Regions from separate parts of the Streptomyces sp. NPDC041108 genome, predicted to be linked through region 2. Evidence: riboswitches for the same ligand, from Rfam matches in the RefSeq annotation. Region 2 holds a riboswitch; the other holds the start of a gene.
The links. Region 2 has a riboswitch for S-adenosylmethionine ahead of ACZ6BB_RS16730 (aminotransferase class V-fold PLP-dependent enzyme). Riboswitches for the same ligand answer to the same signal wherever they lie in the genome.
Positions count from the first base shown of each region.

Region 1: another riboswitch for S-adenosylmethionine. It lies ahead of thrC (threonine synthase); the one in region 2 lies ahead of ACZ6BB_RS16730 (aminotransferase class V-fold PLP-dependent enzyme).

Region 1 covers NZ_JBVIYK010000009.1:317,611-321,011, reverse strand. The annotation lists gene ACZ6BB_RS26215 (alpha,alpha-trehalose-phosphate synthase (UDP-forming)) at 1-172, opposite strand, end outside; gene ACZ6BB_RS26210 (glucosyl-3-phosphoglycerate synthase) at 372-1,316, opposite strand; SAM riboswitch class I at 1,448-1,594, shown strand; gene thrC (threonine synthase) at 1,612-2,898, shown strand; gene ACZ6BB_RS26200 (MoaD/ThiS family protein) at 3,001-3,276, shown strand.
Region 2 covers NZ_JBVIYK010000005.1:224,547-227,947, forward strand. The annotation lists gene qcrB (cytochrome bc1 complex cytochrome b subunit) at 1-240, shown strand, start outside; gene trpD (anthranilate phosphoribosyltransferase) at 375-1,439, shown strand; SAM riboswitch class IV at 1,682-1,797, shown strand; gene ACZ6BB_RS16730 (aminotransferase class V-fold PLP-dependent enzyme) at 1,918-3,279, shown strand; gene ACZ6BB_RS16735 (Lrp/AsnC family transcriptional regulator) at 3,317-3,401, opposite strand, start outside.

The sequences.
Region 1 (3,401 bases), on a different contig from region 2:
CGGAGCACACCCAGACGGCGCCGGAGGACGGGTCGATCGCGGAGAGGCCCGACACGAGACCGCCGCCGCCGCGCTTCGCGGTGAGCGAGTCGGTCTCCTCGTCCAGCGTGTAGGTGACGGGTCCCCGGTTGGACGCGACGAGTACGTGGGCCGCGCCGTGCGTTGATGCCATACGGCTCAACCTAGCCCGGGGGTTCGGCGGTCAAACGTGCGGTTCGGCCGTATACAGGAGTGCCTGTGGGGGTGGGGGGTGCGGGTGCGTCGGCGGGTGCGGGTGCGCGGGGCTTCTCGCGCAGTTCCCCGCGCCCCTGAAAAGCCGGGGCTGCGCCCGCCGACGCACCCGTACCCGCACGACAATCACCGGCCCTGAATCACGCCGCTCTCCGCCGCGCGTACTCCGTGATGTCGACCATCGGCGGCCGCTCCTCCAGGTCCACCGAGTACGTCCGTGGCTCGAACCCCTCCCGCCCCCGCTCGAACTGCGTCAGGACCGGCCGGATCAGATGCCCGCGGGCCAGCCGGAGCTGGGCCGTGCGGTAGATCGCCGCGGACATGCGGCCCAGCGCCGCCCCGTCCTGGTGCCGGTGTTTGCGGACGCCCACGTCGACCTGGGAGAGCGCGTCGAGGCCGACCAGGTGCAGCGCGTCGACCAGCATGCCCAGCTCGACGCCGTAGCCCACCGGGAAGGGCAGCCGCTCGAGCAGCGAGCGCCGGGCCGCGTACTCGCCGCCGAGCGGCTGGACGAAGCCGGCCAGCTGGGGCCAGTGCATGTTGAGCAGGGGGCGGGCCATGAGTTCCGTCACACGGCCGCCCTGGCCGGCGGCGGACCCGAGGGGGCGGTCGTACATCGCCTTGACGAGGTCGACACCAGGGTCCGTGAGCAGCGGGCCGACGATCCCGGAGACGAAGTCGGACGAGAACTCCTTGAGGTCCGCGTCGATGAAGCAGACGATGTCGCCCGACGTCACCATCAGGGACCGCCACAGGACCTCGCCCTTGCCGGGCACGGCCGGGATGCGGGGCAGGATGTCGTCGCGGTGGACGACTCTCGCCCCGGCGGCCGCCGCGACCTGGGACGTCCGGTCGGTCGAGCCGGAGTCGACGACCACGATCTCGTCGACGAGGGGGACCTGCCGCATGAGGTCATGACGGATGATCGCGACGATGTCGCCGACCGTCTCCTCCTCGTTCAGCGCGGGCAGGACGACGCTGACCGACTGGCCGGTGGCCCGTTTCGCGGCCATGATCTTGTGGAGCGGGCGGTCGGTCATGGACCAGGAGCGGGTGCTCAGCCAGCGCTCGACTTCCTTCAGCACAGTGCGCGGCTCCTCTGCGTTCATCTCGCGGTTCGGACGGCTCTCTCAACTGTCCTGGCCTTCGGTTACAGTCTTGGACAACGCTGGTGACCATCGCATGTCGGTGCTCGTCCGCGTATACAACCAAATACCGCTCATCCAGAGGGGCAGAGGGATACGGCCCGATGAAGCCCCGGCAACCCTCCAGCCGGTCTGACCACGTCGTCGTGGTGAGGCTCCCGGCTCGGGAAGGTGCCAAATCCGTCTCACGGCGAAGTGCGCCGTGAGGAAGATGAGGAGAAAGGGCCTCGCCTCCATGGCTGCGCAGACTGTTGCAAGCACCACCGAATCCACAGTAGACCTCGGCCCCGCCGCCGCACTGAGCTGCCGCGAATGCGGTCACCGCGTCCCCCTCGGGCCGGTCTTCGCCTGCGAGGAGTGTTTCGGGCCGCTGGAGATCGCCTACGACTACTCCGCGTACGACACGGAGCAGTTGCGGAAGACGATCGAGTCCGGGCCCGCCAACATCTGGCGGTACGCGCCCCTGCTGCCCGTCCCGGCCGACGTGGCGACCAAGCCGAACATCAACCCCGGCTGGACCCAGCTCGTGAAGGCCGACAACCTGGCCGCCGCGCTCGGCGTCGACACCGGCAAGCTCTTCATCAAGGACGACTCCGGCAACCCCACGCACTCCTTCAAGGACCGCGTCGTCGCCCAGGCGCTGGAGGCGGCCCGCGCCTTCGGCTTCACCACCCTGTCCTGCTCCTCCACGGGCAACCTGGCCGGCGCCGTCGGCGCCGCCGCCGCCCGCGCCGGCTTCCGGTCCTGCGTGTTCATCCCGCACGACCTGGAGCAGGGCAAGGTCGTCATGGCCGCGGTCTACGGCGGCGAGCTCGTCGGCATCGAGGGCAACTACGACGACGTGAACCGCTTCTGCTCGGAGCTGATCGGCGACCCGGCCGGCGAGGGCTGGGGCTTCGTCAACGTCAACCTGCGGCCGTACTACGCGGAGGGCTCCAAGACCCTGGCGTACGAGATCTGCGAGCAGCTCGGCTGGCAGCTCCCCGACCAGCTGGTCGTGCCGATCGCCTCGGGGTCGCAGCTCACGAAGATCGACAAGGGTCTGCAGGAGCTGATCAAGCTCGGGCTCGTCGAGGACAAGCCGTACAAGATCTTCGGTGCGCAGGCGGAGGGCTGCTCGCCGGTGTCGGTGGCCTTCAAGGCCGGGCACGACGTGGTGCGGCCGCAGAAGCCGAACACCATCGCGAAGTCGCTGGCGATCGGCAACCCGGCGGACGGGCCGTACGTGCTCGACATCGCGCGGCGGACCGGTGGGGCCGTGGAGGACGTGACGGACGAGCAGGTCGTCGAGGCGATCAAGCTGCTCGCGCGGACCGAGGGGATCTTCGCGGAGACCGCCGGCGGGGTGACCGTCGGCGTCACGAAGAAGCTCGTCGAGGACGGCCTTCTCGACCCGACGCTGACCACGGTCGTCCTCAACACCGGTGACGGCCTCAAGACGCTGGACGCGGTGGCCGGGACCGGCCTGACCGCGACCATCCGGCCCAGCCTCGATTCGTTCCGTGAGGCCGGTCTCGCGTAAGCAGGACCCGTCAGCACGTCGTTCGGCTGCGGGTAAGCGGGGGCTTGTCGCGCAGTTCCCCGCGCCCCTTAGGTTCGCTGCACTCCCCGGAGGTTTCCCACCATGTCCGTCAACGTTCGCATCCCGACCATCCTCCGCACCTACACCGGCGGTCGGGCCGAGGTCAGTGCCGAGGGGGGCACCCTCGCCGAGGTCATCGCCGACCTGGAGAAGAACCACAACGGGATCGCCGCCCGGGTTCTGGACGATCAGGGCAAGCTGCGGCGGTTCGTGAACGTGTACGTGAACGACGACGATGTCCGGTTCGAGCAGGGGCTGGAGACGGCGACGCCGGACGGCGCCGGCGTGTCGATCATTCCCGCCGTCGCCGGTGGCTGACCCCCGGTCCGTACCGGTCGGTAGTAACCGTCGGTAACTTTGATTACCGAGCGTTCATCGAATTGCCCCCTCCGTAAGAGAAGCGGAGGGGGCAATTCTCTATGGTTGAGCACTGTAGAGTTGGG
Region 2 (3,401 bases):
TTCATCGAGGTCCACGAGCCGCTCAGCCAGGAGCAGCTGCACACGCTCACGGCGCACGAGCAGTACGCGCCGGCCGAGATCGGTGCCGCGGTCGACGAGAACGGTGTCGCCCGCAAGATCACGCGCCTGTCGAAGCTCCGCGCCAAGCTGAGCAAGGGCTACTACGGCGAGGACAGCCAGATCGCCAAGCCCACCGTCGAGGAGTACAAGGAGATCACGAGCGGCCACGGCCACCACTGATCGTCCCGCTTCGCCACACCACGGTCGAAGGGCCCCCGTCCGATCTTCGGACGGGGGCCCTTCGCCGTGCCCGGGGCTGGATAGGGTGGGGTTCACCTTCTTCCACGTCTCGTCTACGACACCCAGGAGCGGCTATGAGCGCTGTGACCCCCGCTGGAGGCGACACCGCGGCGGGCCGTTCCTGGCCGGCGGTCCTGAACGCGCTGCTGTCCGGGCACGACCAGGACGCCGGCGCCACCTTCTGGGCGATGGACCAGATCATGCGCGGCGAGGCGACGGACGCGCAGATCGCCGGGTTCGTGGTGGCGCTGCGGGCCAAGGGGGAGACCGTCGACGAGATCACCGGCCTCGTCGACGCGCTGTACCAGCACGCCAATGTGATCGAGGTGGCCGGGGAGACCGTCGACATCGTCGGCACGGGCGGGGACGGCGCCAAGACGGTCAACATCTCCACGATGTCGTCGATCGTCGTCGCCGGTACGGGCGCGAAGGTCGTCAAGCACGGCAACCGGGCCGCGTCGTCGGCGTCCGGGGCGTCCGACGTGCTGGAGAAGCTGGGCGTCAATCTGGAGCTGACGCCGAAGCGGGTGGCCGAGGTCGCGGAGGAGGCCGGGATCACCTTCTGCTTCGCGGTGAAGTTCCATCCGGCGCTGCGTCATGTGGCCGCCGCGCGCGGGCAGTTGGGCATCCGGACGGTCTTCAACGCGCTCGGGCCGCTGGCCAACCCGGCGAAGGTGCGGGCCCAGGCGGTCGGGGTCGCCGACCCCCGGATGGCGCCCATCATGGCCGGTGTCTTCGCCGGACGCGGCAACTCCTCACTGGTCTTCCGCGGTGACGACGGGCTCGACGAGCTGACGACGACGGCGACCTCACGGGTGTGGGTCGTCCGGGACGGCAAGGTCACCGAGGAGGCGTTCGATCCGCGCGACGTGGGGCTGGAGCTGGTGCCCGTGGAGGCGCTGCGGGGGGCCGACGCCTCGTACAACGCGGATGTCGCGCGGCGGTTGCTGGGCGGGGAGACCGGGCCGGTGCGGGATGCGGTGCTGTTGAACTCGGCGGCTGCGTTGGTGGCGTTGGAGCCGACGTCGGCTTCGCTGGCGGAGCAGCTGCGCGGTGGGATGGAACGGGCCGCGGAGTCGATCGACTCCGGCGCGGCGCGGCAGGCTCTCGAACGGTGGGTCGCGGCCACCAACCGGTAGTCCTTCGGGCGCGGGTCCGGTGGGGCGGGGGGAAACGCGCGGGGCGCAGCCCCTGCTTTTCAGGAGTGCGGGGAACTGCGCGAGAAGCCCCACGGGACCCGCACCCGCTGACGAAGCCGCGCGAGAAGCCCCACCGGACCCGCACTCGTCGGCGAAACCCGCGCCCCCGACCCCTCAGGCCCCATCCCGCCATCCGGACACGAGTTGCGGCGCGACGATCACCTCGCGTACGTTCTGGTTCAGGTCATGAGTGACAGCCCATAGCCCCGGCTGGCTGTCCGGCAACCCTCCTTCCGTGGCGGGGTGCCCCGGGTGAAGACCGGGCCGTAGGCAGCGAGGTCTACGGCAAGCGCGGCTTCGAGGGAGTTCTTCCGTGAGCAAGCGAATGCGATAGGGCCGCCGAGCCCCGCCTCCGCGCACCCTTTTCTCTCTTTCCTCCGCATGCCTCGCTTCGGCATGCCCCTCACGGGAGTTCGCCATGTCTGTCTCCACCCTTGCCGCCGACCAGTCCGTTTGTGCCCCGCTGCCCGTTCTGGGGCGAGATGTCACCGTCCCGCTCGTCACCGGTGGCGAGGTCACCTACGCCGCCCTCGACTACGCCGCCAGCGCCCCGGCCCTGCAGCGCGTCTGGGACGACGTGGCGGCGTACGCGCCGTACTACGGGAGCGTGCACCGGGGCGCCGGGTACCTCTCCCAGCTGTCGACGGACCTCTTCGAGAACGCCCGGAAGACCGTCGCCGAGTTCCTCGACTGCCGGGCCGACGACCAGCTGATCTTCACCCGCTCGACGACGGACTCCCTGAACCTCCTGGCCGAGGCCCTGCCCACCGACTGCCAGGTCTTCGTCTTCGAGACCGAGCACCACGCCTCGCTGCTGCCCTGGCGGGACGCGCGGGTGACGTACCTGGACGCGCCCCGGACGCCGGAGCAGGCCGTCGCCGCCCTGGAGACCGCCCTCGCGGCACGCGACCCGTACGGGCCGGCGCTGGTGTGCGTCACCGGTGCCTCGAACGTCACCGGGGAGATCTGGCCGGTGCGGGAGCTGGCGGCGGCCGCGCACGCGCACGGTGCGCGGATCGTGCTGGACGCGGCCCAGCTCGCGCCCCACCACCCCGTCTCCGTACGGGAGCTGGACGTGGACTGGGTCGCCTTCTCGGGGCACAAGCTGTACGCGCCGTTCGGGTCCGGCGTGCTCGCCGGGCGCGCCGACTGGCTGCGCGAGGCCGACCCGTACCTCGCGGGCGGCGGTGCCAGCCGCAAGGTGACCCGGCGGACGGACGGCGGCGTGGACGTCGAGTGGCACGAGAGCGCCGCCCGCCACGAGGCCGGCTCGCCCAACGTCATCGGCGCCTACTCCATCGCCTCCGCCTGCAAGGCCCTCACCGAGGCCGGGTTCGACACCCTGGTCGCCCGGGAGCGGTATCTGATCGACACCGTACGGGCCGGGCTCGCCGAGGTGCCCGAGGTGCGGACCCTCACCCTCTTCGGCGACGACGCCCCGCGCGTCGGAGTCCTCTCCTTCGTCGTCGAGGGCTGGAACAGCTCCCACTTCGCCGCCGCCCTCTCCGCCGAGTACGGCATCGGCGTACGCGACGGCCTCTTCTGCGCCCACCCCCTCGTCCGTACCCTCCTCGGCACCGACCCGCAGACCCAGGGCGAGTGCGGCGCCCCCGAGGCGGCCCCCGGCGAACGTTCCCTCAACGCGATCCGGGTGAGCTTCGGAGCGGGCACCCCCGACGAGCACGTGGAGCGGTTCCTGGGAGCGGTCAAGGAGCTGGTGCGGGACGGCGCGCGGTGGAACTACCGCACGGAGGACGGCCGTTGCGTCCCGGCGGTCTGACCGCCACCGCCGGTGCGTCCGGCCGCGCGAGAGGCCGCTAGCCGTCCAGCCCGATGGCGAATGCGGCCTCCAGGTCGTGCTGGGAGTAGGCGCGGAAGGCGACGTGCGTGTCCGTGCCGAGA